DNA from 2 places in the Martinezella sp. CNPSo 3890 genome. Region 1 is predicted to be linked to the other one. Evidence: riboswitches for the same ligand, from Rfam matches in the RefSeq annotation. Region 1 holds a riboswitch; the other holds the start of a gene.
What was found. A riboswitch is a leader RNA that binds a small molecule or an ion and turns the genes downstream of it on or off. The one in region 1 is predicted to bind cobalamin.

Region 1 (9,104 bases):
CAAGCCCCGCCCCGACGAGCGCCGCCAGAACGACGCGCGGAAAACGGACGTCCCAGACGATGCTTTCCTGCCCGCTGGACCAGGTGGCCGGAAAGGCACCAACATGCAGTCTGTTGCCGACAATCGACCAGACGGTGGAGAACGGAATGGATGCCGAACCGAGCGAAACACCGGCGGTGATCGACAGAATGAAGCCTATGGCGAGCAAGGGGATGAGAATGGAGAGATTGAGGCGCATGCTTGAATCTTGAGGAAGGGATCCGCCCCATGATCGACTGGACGGATCGGCATTGCAGACGATTACATGGCGCTCGGGTGAAAGGCCCTGGCCAGCGTGGCGATAGCCTCGATGTTGCGCGGCCCCGGCGTCGCCTCCACATAGGGCAGCACGACGAAGCGGTCATTCTTCACGGCATCGATATTCCTGAAGGCCGGATTGCCCTTGAGAAAGGCGATCTTCTGGGCGGCGGTGACCTGGCCGTAGTCGACGATGACGATCACTTCCGGGTTCTTCTCGATGACCGGCTCCCAGGACACTTCAGTCCAGCTCTTCTCGACGTCGTCCATCACATTGACGCCGCCGGCAGCCTCGATCAAGGCGGTCGGAATGCCATAGCGCCCCGATGTGAACGGCTTCTTCTCACCGGAGTCATAGACGAAAACGCTGGTCGGCTTGTCGACATGACCGATCCTCGCCTGGATCTCAGCAAGCTGCTTGCGATAGCCGGCGACGAGCGCCCCCGCCCTGTCCTCGACGCGGAAGATCCTGCCGAGATTGAGGAGATCCACAAACATGTCGTCCATGGTCGGCTTGTTCTTCTGCATGACGAAGATGCAGGATTCGGTCAGCTCATAGACCTTGATGCCGAAGGGGGCGAGCGTTTCCGGAGTTACCTCGCCGCCGACCTTCATGCCATAGTTCCAGCCGGCAAAGAAGAAATCCGCATTGGCGCCGAGCAGCACCTCTTTGCTCGGATATTTCGGCGACAGCTCCGGCAGTTCCTTCACGCCGTCACGCAGCTTCTCATCCAGCGTCTTCCAGCCGGAAATGCCGGTATAGCCGACCATGCGGTCCTGCAGCTTCAGCGCCAACATCATCTCGGTCAGGTTGACGTCGTTGGAAACGGCCCGCTCCGGCGCTTTGTCGAAGGTCACATCGCGATTGCAGCTGCGCACGGTGACAGGCTCGGCGAGTGTCGTGCCCGCAAACAGGCTTCCGATAAGCAAGGCCGCGGCAGACAGGGATATGCGAGAAAACATGAATAACTCCAATGATCGTATTATCGAAGGGAAAAGGAAAAGCGCTGCGGACCGCCGTCGGTGCGATGCAGCCGCGTACCAACCCTGAAAGCGTTCGAGACATGCTCCACAGTCAGGACTTCGGCAGGTTCGCCGTGGCCCATAAGCCGCCCGCAATTCATGACGGCGATCTGCGTCGCAAAATCAGCAGCGAGATTGATGTCGTGCAGCGTCGTGATGATCGTCAGGCCGAGTCTCTTCAGTAGCTCAAGAATCTCGAGCTGATGGCGGATGTCGAGGTGATTGGTCGGCTCGTCGAGGATGATGAGTTCCGGCTCCTGTGCCAAGGCGCGGGCGATCAGCGTCCGTTGCTTCTCACCACCCGACAGCGACGCGAATTGCCGCTGTGCCAAAGACTCCAGTTCCAGACGGGCAAGCGCCTTGGTCGTGACCTCATGGTCGCGATCGCTCCAGCGTGCCATGCCCTTGCGGTGCGGGATGCGGCCCATCAACACCACGTCCCGCACGCTGAAGGGAAAATCACCTGGCGTCTCCTGCGGCACGACGGCGATGCGCTGCGCCGCCTCTCGCGGACCTATGGACCAAAGATCGATGCCGTCGAGACGCACCGAACCTCGCTGCGGCTTGAGGCCGCGATAGAGGCAGCGCAGCAAGGTCGACTTGCCGGCTCCATTCGGACCGATGATCGCAAGCCGGGCGCCGGCCTCGACTGACAGCGTGATGCCACTGATGATCGGCATTCCCTTCTGGGGACCCCAGCTGATGCCGTCTGCTTTCAGTCGTGCGCTTCGTTCGGACATGACCCGGCTCCTATTGCAACACGACCAGCTGGCGTTCGGCTGATACGATGGCGGCGGGAATGCGCGCGAGGGTCTTGCCTGCCAGCGCTCTCGGGCGCTCGCTTTCGCGGGTCAGTCCATCGGGGCGATCCCGATAAAGCTTCGCGAAGGAGACGAGCGCACCGATATCGCTCGCATCCTCGATGTCACCGAAGAGGTACGTCGACTTTGCTGTGGCCTGGAAAGCGACCGTGCACGGCCGTTCGCAGCCCGCCATGCAGACGCTGCCCTCCAGGCTGAAATCATCCGCGAGTGCGGCGTCAGCCTGGGAGATCGCCATCTGCAGATGTTTCAGGAGTTCGAGGCCCGGCCGGCACGGTTTGCCGACATGACGGCAGTTGGTGCACACGGTGATCCGGTGCGTCGCCTCTTTTGTATTATCCATGAGATGCCTCCCGGAGATTTCGCCGGAGGCACAGTCAAGATGGGGCCAGCGGACGCAGCGGCGCCCTCGCCCAACCACTGATTTTCCATCGGAACACCCCGTCCGTTGCGGTTGATATCGTCGATGGCAGGTCTCCTGGCTCGCGGGTCACAACTCGTTCGCGCCTTCCCGGCTTGACGCCAGTGGCATATTGCGAACGCGCTCTCCGCTTACAGTTGCGGGGGCAGCCACGGTCTTGGCCCCTGATGGGTAATCCGCACCGTGTTCCCTTTTCAGCCGCCATCCGGATCGATCCGAAAGCAGCACCATCGGCGGTATTCATGTCATAGAAAGCGGATGCGGGCAACGGGGATGTCATATGCGCTTTCATTTGTCCTGGAGCTTCGGCCTGAGTAGGCAATCGTTACGTTATTACATAACAAATGACAAGCCATTATCTCCGCTCGAGGCCGCAACTGCGATATGCATATGCGGAAGCACTCAATCGCGATCCAGAATGAAAGAAACCGCAGGGCTGTCAGACCGCCTTGCACTGAGGATGAAAACGCTCCGCGACGCTCTCTGCCGCCGCATAGGCCTGCGTCACGATCTCAGGCACCAGATCGATGTCGGGGAGACTTCCAAGTCCCAGGGGACCAATCGCAAAAAGCCCGTCTGTCGTACGCCCGTTGACCTCAAGCGAGCCTGTCGCGTCCACGGCGAGACCGAGGCCAAGCTCGTCCGGCACCGCGAGGCCGGCATCGATGAGGCTACGCAGCAAGGGTGCATTCAGATCCGGCGCCTGGCACCGACAATCGATTACGTCGTCGGCATAGAGCTGCTCGGTCTCCTGCCGGCCAGCCGGCTTCAAAACCAGCCCGGTCGGCGTGCGGCGGATAAAATGACCGCGCCGCAGCAACGTGTTGCCCTCGGCAAGCTCCTGATTGAGGCGCAAGTGCAGCGCCTCGGGAAGCCGATTGCGATGGCTGTCATAAAGCGCCCGCAAATGGCGGTTGAACTGCTGCTTCTGCCCGGCCGGCAGAGATCGCCAAAGCGAGCGCGCATGCTTGCGCAAGCCGTTCATGACGGATTGCCAGCTCTGGCCGTTCGCCTCCGCCTCGACGCAAGCCTTGCGGACGAAGCGGACGATCTCGCTGAGTTTGCCGGGCATCTCGTCGGCAGGGAAAACCGGATCGGCATTGTTGCGCGTGTGGCTCTGCGGCAGAAAGCCTCGCCGCGAAACGATGGTGATCTGTCCCGTATAGCCGTTCTCACGCATCTGCAGCAGCCGATCGACGACGCGCAGGCCGCTTCCGAGCAGGATCGTATGCGGTCGCGACACGAGACGGCGCGCCCGCACCGTCGTCGGCACGGTCACGAGATCGCTGGCCTGGAATTCGTGATCGCTAATGCCATAGCCTGTCGCCAGCACCACCATGTCGAAAGGCGCATTGGCGGCGCCATCGCTTTCCACTACGAAACGGCCGCCACGAACACGCCGAAGCCCGAAGACCGTCTCACTGCTGACCTGCACCGCCACATCCCGCCGTGACGAGAAGGCTTCCGAAAAGCGCTGATAGACGTAGTCGCTGAAAATGCTCTTCGGTACGAAGATCTGCAAAAAACCGGGTATGGCGGCGGGGACGGCGCTGCGGAAAGGCACATTACCGCAAAGCCATTGATTGAAGTCGTCGGGATCTCCCGCGGAAACGGAAAGATCGCGAACACGGCTGTTGAGAATTTCACTGCTATGTCCGGAGGCGAGCGCCTGTCCGCCGCTGACGGTGGAATTAGGATCGAAAAGCTGCAGATGGAAGGGAAAGCGAACCGTCTTCATCAAGGCGATCGCCATCATCATGCCGGAAAAACCGCGCCCAATCACGGCAATGCGGGGCATCGCATAAGGCCGCGCTGTCGCGTTCGTCCTGGCGGAAAAGAATCCCTGAACCGTCATATCAACTCCTGGGGCGAGAGGTGGTCGATCATGCCTTTCTTGGGCTTGCTGACTTCACAGGTCCGGAAACACAGAGCCGATATCCGGGCCTCGGCAACCTTGGGACTGCGGCCGACAGAACGCACGAAAGCCGCTTCCGTTCTCAATACGCGTCGCGCTTCTTCAATCAGGATCCTTCCAAAATGAAAGATGCGACAGGCAGGTCCAACTCTGATCCAACACCAGATGCCTGCGATCAGCCGCCATATGATTACTTCGTCAAAAGCCATCAGGCAGCAGGATTATTGCCATTGTCTACTTATTTAGTCGTATATGAAAGCGCGAAAACGCTCCGCTAGCAAGTGCTTTCTTGTCCGGGCGGAATAGGGTCGACGAAGCTGCGGTACAGAAAACGGCTGGCGACCGGACACCCCCTTCGTATCCGGTACCTGCGTCGATCAGCAAAAAGGGAAAGCAAATCCAAGCCCTAGGATCAGCTTATGAAGCAGCTTTCGCTATTCGTTGGCCCCCGAGAGGAGGGTTCGCAACCCGCCATCCTCAACGCATTATATCGGGCTGCTCGCTTACAATTTTCGTGGTCGGCACCTATCGTGCCCGAGGGCGCAACAAGAATGCGCCAGGAAAATCCGTTGTACACTCCATCTATCGAAATTAAGATCGCAGGGATTTGCTGCGCCTGAGAAACCGACTTGGCGCTGGCCGAGGAGTGGTGAATGGGGACTGTTTCGCAGTTGCACGAACGTGTCAGGCCGCCCGCCCATCGCGTTCAGAGCGAAGAGGAAGCGCTCGACATCGCACGTTCGCTCGCCGCCGGTTTTGCTCAGCATGCAAGCGATCGCGATATCAATCGCATCCTGCCCTATGACGAGGTCGAAGCCCTGTCGCAGTCAGGCCTGTTGGGGATTTCCGTTCCTTCGGAACATGGCGGTATCGACATTTCGAACTGCGTTCTTGCCGAGGTCGTTGCGATCCTCGCTGAGGCAGATCCTTCCATAGCACAGATATTGCAAACGCATTTTCATGTGCTGGAAGCGGTGAGAATTGGGGGCAGCGAGGACCAACGGGCATCCCTTTTCGACCGCGCCATTATCGGCGATCGTTTCGGCGGCATCTTTTCCCAATCCGGTGCAAGCGGCACCGACCAGCATCCCTGGCATCTGACAGCGGATGGGCTCGGCTTCCGCCTCAGCGGACGGAGTCAGCCTTCCGCCAGCATTCTGTTTTCGGACTGGATTGCGCTATTCACGACCGACAAACGCAAGGGGCTGATCGCCGCTGTCGTGTCCAGAGATATGGAAGGCATCCAGATCATCGACGACTGGGATGGCTTTGGTCAGCGCACCTCCGGAAACGGCACGATCATATTGCATAATGTCTATCTCAATGCCGACGCCCTTCTTCTGCACCGAGAAAAGCTGGCTGAGCCTACAGTGATCGATAGTGTGAACCAGCTCACCGGTGCCGGCATCAATCTCGGCATTGCCCGCTCCACGCTGACGGCGACGATGGAATTCGTGCGGACCCGCTCTCACTCAGGCAACGGGGATGAGCGAGCCGTCAACGATCCGCTGATCGTGACAAGGATCGGCGAGATTGCCATCCGCATTGAGGCGGCGACGGCGATGGTGGAGCGCGCCGGCGGCAAGATCGATGCCGCACAGATCAATCTCACCGAAGATCATGTTATCGACGCCGCACTCTCCGTTGCGGCGGCCCAGACGATTACTGCCGATATCGCGATGGAAGCAGCCGACGCGCTGTTCGAGCTTGCGGGCACGGAGTCTGCGCGCATCGGACTCAACCTTGACCGCCACTGGCGCAACGCCCGCATTCACACCCTGCATGAACCGGCCCGCCGGAAATACCACATCGTCGGCAACTACCATCTCAACGGCGTAAAGCCATCGAAGACCTCATTGCCTTAATGGGCGCAGGAGAATCGACAAGGTCAGCCGATATGTGAGGCCCGGTGGTTTTCCCGTTCCGGGATATCGGCGTCAGCGCCACCGGCAACGAATTCCTCCAGCGACATGTTGTCGAGAATCTCGGCAATCGCGTCACGCACCTCGGTCATCGAGCGCCGGACCTGACAGCGTTCCGGATCGGAACAGTCGTCGCAGGCTTCGTAAGCCGTACGGCTGGCGCAACGGATAGGCGCCAACGGGCCGTCGAGGGTACGAATGACATGGCCGATACGGATTTCCGATGCGGGGCGCGACAGCGAATAACCGCCGCCTGGGCCTTTCTTCGAACGCAATACGCCGGCATTTCGCAATTCGAGGAGAATGGTATCGAGAAACTTCTTCGGAATATTGTTGCGTAACGCGATATCGTTGATGAACGCGGTTTCACCCGGACCAAGGCGTGCGAGATCCACCAGCGCCTTCAGTCCGTATTTTCCTTTTTTCGTAAGCATCGCCGTCCGCTTTACTGCAAAGTCGATTGTTGAAAACCCGGCGTGGCTCAAAAGAGACTCAACGGGCCGGTCCTGTCAGCACAGATTGCGGAAGTAACCCCGCAGCCCCTTACGAACAAGACAGTAACTCACAAATTGTATAGTTTATATGAGTAAATTTAGGCAATTGTATCGCCTAAGCAACGAATTTGCGGCTTTTCTTGGATTTAGGCGGCGCTACTGTCCAAATATGCCTTCTCTTGCCCACGCCTGAAGTCGGCAACCGCACCCGCCACCTGGTCGGCCACCAGAACGGCATGCTCGACCACCTCGGGCAATCCCATCAATTCGCCGAAGGTTCCGCGCGCAAGCGGTCCGGAGATAAACAAGGATGGAACCACCGTTCCATCGCCGGCAAGCGCCCGTGATCGCATATCGCAGGAAAACCCCAGCCGTGCGGGATCCATTGCGAGATATCCGGCCTTCGATAGCTCGTCGATCCAGCCCTGCGATTGCAGGATCCCGCGATGCCCTGGTCCGGTGGTGACCACGACCGCATCGAATTGCCTTTCAACGGATCGCTCCGAACGGCTGAGGCGTAGGGTGCAGTCGACCACGTCATCTGCAACGCCGACCGCCGCGACCGAAGCCGCCAGTATTTCCAGCCGGCCGCTTGCAAGCGCCCCTTCGCTGACAGCCTCCACCTGCGGCGCAACGCGAAACCGATGCACATCCCAGAATGGCCTCAAATGCCGGACGAGACGTCGCCGTTCCGCGATCGGCAGCGCGTGCCAGACATGCCGGCCTTGCGCCCTCACCTGGTCGATGACAGCATGCCAGCTGCGGCCTTCGTCCTGTGCCTTGCGGATGGCGGTACGTACGTTGCGCAGCAGCTCGACTGCCGTCTTCGACGGCTGAGTGGCGAAATCGCCGAATGGCTCCTGCCTGACTGCCGCATGGCCGCGCGAGCGCAGGCCGCGTCGGGATATGGCAGTAATCGGCCCCTTATGGCCTCTGAGCCCGAGCGAGGCAATGACGTCGGCCGAGGTCAAACCATTGCCGACGATCAGAACGCGATCCTCGGCGCGAATGGCCGCAAGCGCATCCGGTCGTGTCGGATCGGGAATGAAGCGCGGGTGATCGGCAAGCGCATCCTGCAGCCCTTGCGGTGGCAAGGGCGACGGATGACTGGTGGCGATGACGAGAATATCAGCATCCACGCGCTGTCCATCAGCACCGGTGACCGTCCAGCGGTTGTCCGTCCTTTGAATACGCTCGACACTTTGCCTGACATGGAGGAGCCGCCCATTCTCGACGAAAGGACGGATCATGCTATTGATATAATTGCCAAAAATGGAGCGTCGCGGAAAAAAAACGCCATTGGCGGCGACTGCCGCATCATCATTGACAAGCGCGTCATTCTCCAGCAGCCAGCGCTGAAAATGCTCGATGTCGTCAGGCAGCAGGCTCATTTTCGCCGCCGGCACGTTGATGCGGTGGGCAGGATCCTGCGTGTCGTAGGCAAGCCCTGCCCCCAAACGCTCCCTTGGCTCGAATATAAAGAGCTGACAGCCCCGCCCCGACTGGTTCTGTAGCAAATGGAAGGCAACCGCCGTCCCCGAAACGCCGCCGCCAACTATGACGATAACAGGCAGATCAGGCGCCTGGTGGTCCGAGCCGATGGTCAATAGCCAACTTCCTCCAGATCGATCGCCACACGAATTCTACATCCGCCGGCAACGGCAATTATCAGTGAGGTAGTGATATACTCTATAAAATTTGTTGACAATACGATTGCAGCGCGTGCCTGCCCTCTCTGCAACCAACGGCAGTCAATACAGTGCTGATATGCCTTTGCAAACAAACGGTTATTTGTGCCCCGCACAACATTGTTTTTGCATCGCAAGATGTAAAAAACTTGGCATACACCTGTTCGAGGAACATACTAGCGGTTGTTCTGGTTCGTGTTCTCTGTGGGAGGAGAAACATCATGGAACTACTGCGTCTGCTCACCGCATTCGACTATACGTTGATGCTGATTCTGGCTGCGATCTTTGTGTTCAGCGTCATGGAAGGCGTGCATAAGAAGCACTGACCGCATACGGTCGAAAGCGATCGCCAGTGCCGTCAAGCGAATATGTCTGACGTGACTTGAAGCGCGCAGCTGAACCAGCTGGCAAAGCCATCAATCCGACGTGGTCGGCTCATATGGGCAGCCGCCTATAGCAGCGACAGTATCTGCCGATGCAGACAGGTCGCCGCGTGGCGAGCCTCTCCCCGTCGAAACCTCCA
Region 2 (9,104 bases), on a different contig from region 1:
ACGAGCTGAATTACCAGGATTTCTAGAGTATCTTCGCTTTTCCTCAAATCGCGAAAACGCTCTATCTTCTTGTTTGTTTACGCATTCCGGACGGAAAACCGCTGCGCACCTGGAAATGCTCTACGCCTCGATCTGCACATCCGTCTTCGGACGCGAACAGCAGGCGAGGATATAGCCCTCGTCGATCTCGTCATCGAGGATGCCGCCATTGTGGCTCATCTCGACTTCGCCGGAGAGCTTCATGACCCGGCATGTGCCGCAAAGACCGGATTCGCAGGCGGCACCGATGCGCACGCCGGCGCCACGGGCCGCCTGAAGCACGGTTTGTCCCGCTGCGCAGGCCACATCCTTGCCCGCCATCGTGAAACGGATCGTGGTCGCCGCCTCGCCCGATGCATCGTCGGAGACCTCTGCAAGCGGCGTTGCCGCATTGGCCGGCTGGAAGCTTTCCTGATGATAGCGCGACATGTCGAAACCATGGGCTTCGAGCATGGAGCGCACGGCGTCCATGAAGACTTCCGGGCCGCAGCAGAAGATCGTCCGGTCCATGAAATCCGGCGCCAGCAGACCGATCTTCGCCTTGTCGATGCGGCCCTTCAAACCCGACCAGAGATCGGTGCGGCCGCAACCCTCGACGATGAAGCCGAGGTTGAGGTTCGGCATGAAGCGGGCGAGATATTCGAGCTCGGAACGGAAGATGATATCCGTCGGGCTGCGCGAACAGTTGACAAAGGTAATATCAGACAATGGTGCGATATCGGACATATACCGCGTCATCGCCATCATCGGCGTGATCCCGGAGCCGGCCGAGACGAAGAGATATTTCTCGCCGGGATGGCGGATATGGCTGAAATCGCCGAGCGGGCCGAAAGCCTTGATGCGCATGCCGGGCTTCAGGTTCTCGAACATCCAGCGCGTGCCGATGCTATCCTTCTGCGCTTTCACTGTCACGGCGACCGAGAAGGGCCGCGACGGCGTCGACGACAGCGTATAGGTGCGCATGACCGGCTCCGGAGCCGTCGGCAGCTCCAGCGTCACGAACTGGCCCGGCAGATAGCGGAACCAGTTGTCCTTGTCGGAGCGGAACGTGAAGGTCATCACGTCGGGCGCTTCGGGCGTTGCCGAAAGGCATTCGAGCACATGCTGCCTGTCATTCCAGGGCTGCATCTGATCGAGGTGGCGATGCGGAAGGGAGACGGTCATGTTCATGCTCAGGCAACCGCCGACAGCTTAGCCTGGTCGCCCTGCAGCCGGTTGATCATGAAGGTCGTGTACCATTCGACGAACTGCATGACTCCCCCTTCATGGACCTCCGAATAGGGACCGGGCTCATAGGCCGGCGAGCGGATGCCGAAGGCGTTTTCCTCGACGATGCGGCGGTCCTGATCGTTGGTTTCGGTCCAGACGTGGGTCAGCTCTTCCAGATTGTAGTCGACACCTTCGACGGCATCCTTATGGACGAGCCACTTCGTGGTGACGGCCGTTTCCTCGGCGCTGATCGGCAGGACACGGAAGGAAATCGCGTGGTCGCCGAGCATGTGGTTCCACGTCGTCGGGTAGTGGAACAGCAGCATGGTGCCGATGCCGTTGATCGTCACGTCAGATGAGAGCGGCCGCCTGACGGCATTCTGACCGGACATGGTGTAGCTCTCGGCACCTTCGATCAGCGGCATGCGGGCGGTGCGGAACTGCCCGTCAGGAGAGATCTTGAATTCGCTCGGCAGGCCGGCGGCTTCGCAGCGTGCCCAGTGCTCGGTGATGACGGGGTCACTCATCGCGCCCTGCACGCCGGTGACGGTCGGAGCCTCCGGGAAGGTGCGGCAAAGTTCCGGGTGATTGGCCGCGCAATGATAGCATTCGCGGTTGTTTTCCCAGACGAGCTTCCAGTTGCCCTTTTCGATAATGGTGCTCTGGAAGGCGACCTTGGCTTCGCTGATGCGGTGCGGCGCCATGTAGGGCTCGATCGTCGCGCGAACCGGGGCGAAATCGGGAGCGTTCTGCGCGAGGCAGATGAAGATGTAGCCGCCGACGCTTTCGCAGTGAACCGGCTTCAGCGAATACTGGCTCTTGTCGAAATCCTCCGCCATCTGGCGGGCAAAGAGCAGCGAGCCGTCAAGTTCGTAGGTCCACTGGTGATAGGGGCAGACGAGCTTTGCCGAGGAGCCGCGCTCCGTCGTGCAGACGCGTGAGCCGCGATGGCGACAGCTATTGTGGAAAGCGCGGATGACCTGATCGCGGCCGCGGACGATGACGACGGGATAATCGCCGATCTGGACGGTGAAATAATTGCCCGCGCGCGGCACTTCGCAATCATGGCCGATAAACAGCCAGTCGCGATAGTAGATCGTCTCCATATCGAGCTTGAAGTAATCCGGATCGGTGTAGAAGGGTTGCTCAAGGCTGAAACCCGTCCGGTGGTTCTTCAGTTGCCGCAGAACTTTGCTGCCGATGTCCATTTGCCTATCCTTAGCAGTACTAGGAGGCGGGCAAAGGACATGCACGGACGATTGGGAGCGGCCAAAAGCAATGTCCCGACCACCCGCCGCGGTCAGTAAACCTATGTGCCCAAGGCTGGTTTCCGGGCTCTGGAGCGGCCCTGTTTCCAGAGCCCCATGGCACCTTCCCAGACCGATCGGTCCAGTGGCTTTATCCGCCATGCCTCACTCCACCACCGTTGCGGGGGCAGCGCCGGATTTTGACCGGCTTCCCAATTCTCCGTCTCCCTAGCAGACGGCACCTTGAGATTGATATCATCATAGCTCTGGGCCACGTAAGCCGCTGCGCTGCAATGCGACATCGGCTTCGAATTTGACGACAGGCGAAACGGGACGCCGGGACGGTTGCATGCCGTGAAAATATTGAGAGGTGATTCAATCATTTAGTCGCCCGCGCGAGAGGTGGCCCGAGCATCGCATTTGCATTCTGCCAATGACGCTTTATTCTGATTGCGACAAGCCCGCGAGCGGCCGCTAATCAGGAGAATAAGTGGGCGGCGGAGAGCGCCTGCAGAGTCGGTAGCGGTAGTCTTGGCTCAGGCGCGATCAAGCTCGGCTCAAGCTCCGTAATCCATCATGTTCTCCAAAGAGTTTTATAGCGAGATCCGGCATGGCCAAACTCAGATATTTCGACGCTGGGAAGCCCGCCGAGCCCGAACCGGCGCCACCGGTATCGACGACGGGCTACAGCGAATTCCTGCGCACCGGCCGCATCAACCGCAACAGGCCACATTGGCTGGCGGAAGAGCGGGAATATCTTACCCATGAGCAGGTGGCTGTGCGCACGGCACAGAAGCTCAGGGATGCCGGCGAAAAAACCCATGACCGGCTCAACAGCTTCCACAAGTCCATCCGCTTTCCGAAGCTCATCTTTCATCACACGCTGAAGGACACGCCGCATCTCGGCTATTGCCACGTCACCGCTGCGCGGACGCAATTCGCGCATTACGAGGACGTGAACTGGGCTTTCTATATCGCCAATTTCTTTGCCCGCATCGGCCAGGAAGAGAACTTCTTCGAAGACATCAGCCTCAAATATTCGCGGATGTATTTCGCCGTCGCCATCCACCCGGACAAGGACACGGAAGACAAGAAGCTGACGATCAACCGCGACGTCAGAGGCAATGGCGTCCTGTTCCACACTCACGATCCGCAGATCGCCATCCGCAATGTTCTCTTGCTCGGCGCCCGCAACGAGCAGCTTCGCGACATTATTCGCCAGCTTTGACGATTGATCCGAAAACTCGAAGAGCATAAGAAACGGCCTGAACTGCAAACAGGCAGGCCATGGCACGACACATAGACATTCTCGAACATCCGCAAACGGCGATCGAAGTCGCGACAGCGGCTCTCGCAGAGGGTCTGCCGATCGGGCTGCCGACGGAGACGGTCTATGGTCTTGCCGCCGATGCTACCAATCCAGCCGCCATTACCCGGATCTATGAGACGAAGGGCCGTCCGCGCTTCAATCCACTGATCTGCCATATGAGCGATCTCGCCATGGCCGAACGCTATGCGGTCTTCGATCCCACCTCCCGTAAATTGGCGGAAGCTTTCTGGCCCGGCCCGCTGACGCTGGTGCTACCGCTCAAACCCGACAGCGGCATCCATCCGCTGGCGACTGCCGGGCTCGACACGGTCGGCATCCGCGTGCCGCAAGGCTTTGCCGGCGATCTGATCCGCGCCTTCGGCCGTCCGCTTGCCGCGCCGAGCGCCAATACTTCGGGCAAGATCAGCGCCACAAGCGCCGATCATGTGAGTGAAGACCTCGGGGAGCGGATCACGCTCATCCTCGATGCCGGCGCCTCAGTCGTCGGCGTGGAATCGACCATCGTCAAGGTCGAGGATGGCGAGATGCGTCTGCTGCGGCCCGGCGGGCTGGCGGCAAGCGAGATCGAACGAGTGGCCGGCAAGGCGCTGAAGCGCAAGAAGAAAGCCTCGGCTGCCATCGAGGCTCCGGGGATGATGGCTTCGCATTATGCACCGGGCGCAGCCGTGCGCCTCGACGCGACTGAGGTTTCCGCGAACGAAGCGCTGATCCGCTTTGGAACACCAGATATTCCCGGCATCGAAAAGGCTATTGCCGTGCTGGATCTGAGCGCCAGCGGCGATCTTTCGGAAGCTGCCGCAAACCTTTTCGATTTCATGAAGCGCGCCGATGCCACCGGCGCGACAACGATTGCCTTCTCGCATATTCCCGACGAGGGCCTCGGCGAGGCCATCAACGACCGGCTGCGCCGCGCCGCCGCGCCCAGAGAATAAATCAGCCATCGGCAAAGGACACGCCATGAGCAGCTCCGTCCCCTCTTCCGACCTTCTCGATCGCTTCGCCGCCATCGTCGGCGAAAAGCACGCCGTGCGGGATCCGGCGGAAATTGCGCCGCATCTCGTGGAAAATCGCGGGCTCTATCACGGCGCCTCGCCCATGTTGCTGAAGCCCGGCTCGGTAGAAGAGGTTTCGGCCATCCTCAAGCTTGCCAGCGAGACCGGCGCGGCCATCGTTCCCCAGACCGGCAATACCGGCCTTGTCGGCGGGCAAACGCCGCGCGAGGGTGGTTCCGACATCATCCTTTCGCTGGAGCGCATGAACCGCATCCGCGATATCGATCCGGTCGGCAACACCATGATCGTCGACGGTGGCTGCATTCTCGCGGATGTCCATAAGGCTGCGGCCGAGCATGGCCGCATGTTTCCGCTTTCGCTTGGTTCCGAGGGCTCCTGCCGTGTCGCCGGCAATCTTTCCACCAACGCCGGGGGTACGGCCGTTCTCGCCTATGGCAACATGCGCCAGCTTTGCCTCGGCCTCGAAGTTGTGCTGCCCACGGGCGAGATCTGGAACGGACTGCGCCGTCTGAAGAAGGACAATACCGGCTACGATCTGCGCGATCTCTTCATCGGCGCGGAAGGCACGCTCGGCGTCATCACCGGCGCGGTGCTAAAACTCTTTCCGCAGCCGCTCGGCCATCAGGTGGCCTTTGCCGGCCTGCAGTCGGTCGATGACGCGCTGACTTTATTCAAGAATGCCTCCAGCCTCTGCGGCACGGCGCTGACCGGCTTCGAGCTGATGCCGCGCATCGGCGTCGAATTCACCACGCGGCATATTCCGGGCGTGCGCGACCCCCTCGACACGGCCCATCCCTGGTATGTCCTGATCGATATTTCCACCTCGGATTCGGCAGAGACCGCCGAGCGGATGATGACGGCGCTGCTCGAGCAAGGCTATGAGGCCGGGCTGATCCAGGATGCGACCATTGCCAGCTCGGAAGCGCAGCAGAAGGCCATCTGGCATATGCGCGAGAGCATGTCGGACGCACAAAAGCCTGAAGGCGGCTCGATCAAGCACGACGTTTCCGTGCCGGTGGCCCAGATCCCGCAATTCATGGCGGAAGCCGAAAAGGCCGTTGTCGGTGCCATGCCGGGCGCACGCGTCTGCGCCTTCGGCCATATGGGCGACGGCAATATTCACTACAACATCTCGCAGCCCGTCGGCGCCGACAAGGCGGAATTCATCGGCCGCTGGCGCGAGATGAACAAGATCGTGCATGGTCTGGTGCTGCAGCATGGCGGCTCGATCTCGGCCGAGCACGGCATCGGCCAGCTGAAGCGCGACGAGCTTGCTTCCATCCGCTCGGAGATCGAAATCGACCTGATGCGCCGGATCAAGACAGCCTTCGATCCGGCAGGCATCATGAATCCGGGCAAGGTCCTCAAGGTCTGAGGCTCAAACCGTCACGACGACCCGCTCCGAAGCAAAGCAACCAATCTGGCAGGAAATCACATTGCCATCGGCATCGATGTCTTCGCCGGCATAGGCAAGCACTGGCGCGAGGCGCGATTGCTGCAGCAGACGGGCTTCCGCTTCAGTCGGCATGCGCGCGGTGATGTCGGTGGAGCGTCGCCAATAGTCGGCCACGCCATAATCCTTCAGCGCCGCCGTGAATGAGCCCATTACGGTGAATTTCTCTGCCAAACCGGGGAAGCGCTTGGCCGAGCAGCTGCGCATCACGAACGAGACGGGAAGCGCATCGGCATAGGCTACCAGGCACATTTCCAGCACCGCCTCGCCCGGCTGAAGATTGAGCCGCGTGGCGATATCGGCAATTGCCGGAACTTCCCTGGCCGAGACAACCTTGCGCGTGAGGTTCGCATCCGTCGCGGTCAGATCCTTGGTGAACCGTACCTTGTCGCCCAACTGGAAACGAACGGGCATATCGGCACGGACATAGGCGCCGCTGCCGCGCGCCACGCGCAACAAGCCCTCCCCTTCCAGCTCTGCGATCGCGCGCCGCATCGTCACCCGGGAGACACCGAATTGTTCGGACAAAGCGCGCTCGCCCGGCAGCCGGCTGCCGGGCGCATGCGTGCCCGTATCGATGGCATTTCGCAGCTTCGCGGCAACGGCCGCCCAGCCTCCCGCAGCCCTTACGCCTTTGTCCTGTCGATTTTTCTCTTCCATCACCAATCTATTGCCTTGAAATTGGTATATACCAATTTATAAAGATCCAGCTCGTTTATGGAAGGGATCGGCATGGGCGACAAGCGGATATATGTCACGTCAGTCAGCAGCAGCGGCGTTCACGCGTTCAGCAAGCAGACCAAGGATCATATTCAATTGTTGGCCGGACTTGGCGTCGAAGGCGATGCACATATGGGGGTGACGGTGAAACACCGCTCTCGCGTCGCGGTCGATCCGACCCAGCCGAATCTGCGCCAGGTACACCTCATCCAGGAAGAGCTGTTCGACGAGCTTACTGGAAAGGGTTTCTCCGTTTCGCCGGGTGACATGGGCGAGAACATTGCGACCCGAGGGATCGATCTGCTTTCTCTGCCGCAAGGCACGCGCCTGCATATCGGTGCTGAAGCGATCGTCGAGGTGACCGGCTTGCGCAATCCCTGCAAGCAGATCGACAATTTTCAGAAAGGCCTGCTGCATGCGGTGCTCGACAAGGATGCCGATGGCGGGCTGATCCGCAAGGCGGGCATCATGGGCATTGTCTCGAGGGGCGGTCGTGTGCAGCGCGATGATGCAATCCGTATCGAGTTGCCGCCGCTGCCGCATGTGAAGCTTGAGCGGGTTTGATCAAAGATAACAGCGTCATGGTCAGGCAGGCATGCCTGCGGCGGGGACGACCTTATGGGAGAAGCCAGCTCTGAACATGCTGAGCCTCTGATACCCCCCTCTGTCACTTACGTGACATCTCCCCCACAAGGGGGGAGATCGTTAACCTGTGGCGCGTAGTTGCCCCAAGTAAGCATCGCATTTATTGAAATCGAAGTTTCTGTTTTAACTAAGGGCGGGCGTCAAACTCCCCACAATCTCCCCCCTTGTGGGGGAGATGTCACGAAGTGACAGAGGGGGGTGCGCACTCTCCGCAACAACCGCGGCAAGCGTCATCCCCCAACTATATCAATCGAAATCCTCATTGCCCGAATTGCCGCCGCCATTGCGGTTGCCGGAGATGATCTCGCGTTTGCCGACATGGTTGGCGGGGCCGACGAGACCGTCCTTTTCCATGCGCTCGACCAGCGATGCCGCACGGTTGTAGCCGATACCGAGGCGGCGCTGGATGTAAGAGGTCGAGCACTTCTTGTCGCGCATGACCACCTTGATCGCCTGCTCGTAGAGATCGTCGCCGTCTTCCGAGGCAATCGCGCCCTTGTCAAAGACGGCTGTGTCTTCTTCCTCGTCTTCTTCGTCTTCGTCGGCGGTGACCGTGTCGAGATATTCCGGACGGCCCTGCAGCTTCAGATGTGCCACGACCTTCTCGACTTCCTCGTCGGAGACGAAGGGGCCGTGGACGCGGGAGATGCGGCCGCCGCCTGCCATGTGCAGCATGTCGCCCTGGCCGAGGAGCTGTTCCGCCCCCTGCTCACCGAGAATGGTGCGGCTGTCGATTTTCGACGTCACCTGGAAGGAGATACGCGTCGGGAAGTTCGCCTTGATCGTGCCGGTGATGACGTCGACCGAGGGACGCTGCGTCGCCATGATCAGGTGGATGCCAGCGGCACGCGCCATCTGCGCCAGACGCTGGATCGCACCTTCGATCTCCTTGCCGGCGACCATCATCAGATCGGCCATTTCGTCAACGATGACCACGATATAGGGCATCGGCGTCAGGTCCATTTCCTGTTGCTCTTCGATCGGGGCACCAGTGCCCTTGTCGAAGCCGGTCTGGACCATGACGTGGATCGTCTCACCCTTTTCCTTGGCGGAGGCAACGCGGCTGTTGTAGCCGTCGATATTGCGCACGCCGAGGCGCGACATCTTCTTGTAGCGATCCTCCATTTCGCGCACGGCCCATTTCAGCGCCATGACGGCTTTCTTGGGATCGGTCACGACCGGGGTCAGCAGGTGCGGAATGCCGTCATAGACGGAGAGTTCCAGCATCTTCGGATCGACCATGATCAGGCGGCACTGTTCCGGGGTCATGCGATAAAGCAGCGACAGGATCATGGTGTTGATCGCAACGGACTTGCCCGAGCCGGTGGTGCCGGCCACGAGCAGATGCGGCATCTTCGCGAGTTCTGCGATGACAGGCTCGCCGCCGATCGTCTTGCCGAGGCCGAGCGCCAGCTTGTAGCCGCTCTTCTCGAAATCGGGCGAATCGA

Region 2: linked by a shared signal. The riboswitch ahead of AC13RC_RS01670 (aromatic ring-hydroxylating oxygenase subunit alpha) and the one ahead of AC13RC_RS11210 (DUF1636 family protein) in region 1 are both predicted to bind cobalamin.

What each region holds. Positions count from the first base shown of each region.
Region 1 is NZ_JBXSOR010000003.1:269,145-278,248, forward strand. Features, by position in the region: gene AC13RC_RS11195 (iron ABC transporter permease) at 1-238, opposite strand, end outside; gene AC13RC_RS11200 (ABC transporter substrate-binding protein) at 301-1,260, opposite strand; gene AC13RC_RS11205 (ABC transporter ATP-binding protein) at 1,281-2,060, opposite strand; gene AC13RC_RS11210 (DUF1636 family protein) at 2,071-2,484, opposite strand; cobalamin riboswitch at 2,593-2,809, opposite strand; gene AC13RC_RS11215 (FAD/NAD(P)-binding protein) at 3,002-4,417, opposite strand; gene AC13RC_RS11220 (hypothetical protein) at 4,438-4,755, shown strand; gene AC13RC_RS11225 (SfnB family sulfur acquisition oxidoreductase) at 5,131-6,342, shown strand; gene AC13RC_RS11230 (RrF2 family transcriptional regulator) at 6,366-6,833, opposite strand; gene AC13RC_RS11235 (FAD/NAD(P)-binding protein) at 7,040-8,500, opposite strand; gene AC13RC_RS11240 (aminoglycoside adenylyltransferase family protein) at 9,033-9,104, opposite strand, start outside.
Region 2 is NZ_JBXSOR010000001.1:343,302-352,405, reverse strand. Features, by position in the region: gene AC13RC_RS01680 (glycoside hydrolase family 25 protein) at 1-26, shown strand, start outside; gene AC13RC_RS01675 (FAD-binding oxidoreductase) at 121-1,209, opposite strand; gene AC13RC_RS01670 (aromatic ring-hydroxylating oxygenase subunit alpha) at 1,212-2,456, opposite strand; cobalamin riboswitch at 2,553-2,756, opposite strand; gene AC13RC_RS01665 (DUF6656 family protein) at 3,106-3,723, shown strand; gene AC13RC_RS01660 (L-threonylcarbamoyladenylate synthase) at 3,783-4,757, shown strand; gene AC13RC_RS01655 (FAD-binding oxidoreductase) at 4,783-6,213, shown strand; gene phnF (phosphonate metabolism transcriptional regulator PhnF) at 6,217-6,951, opposite strand; gene AC13RC_RS01645 (MOSC domain-containing protein) at 7,024-7,575, shown strand; gene AC13RC_RS01640 (DNA translocase FtsK) at 7,903-9,104, opposite strand, start outside.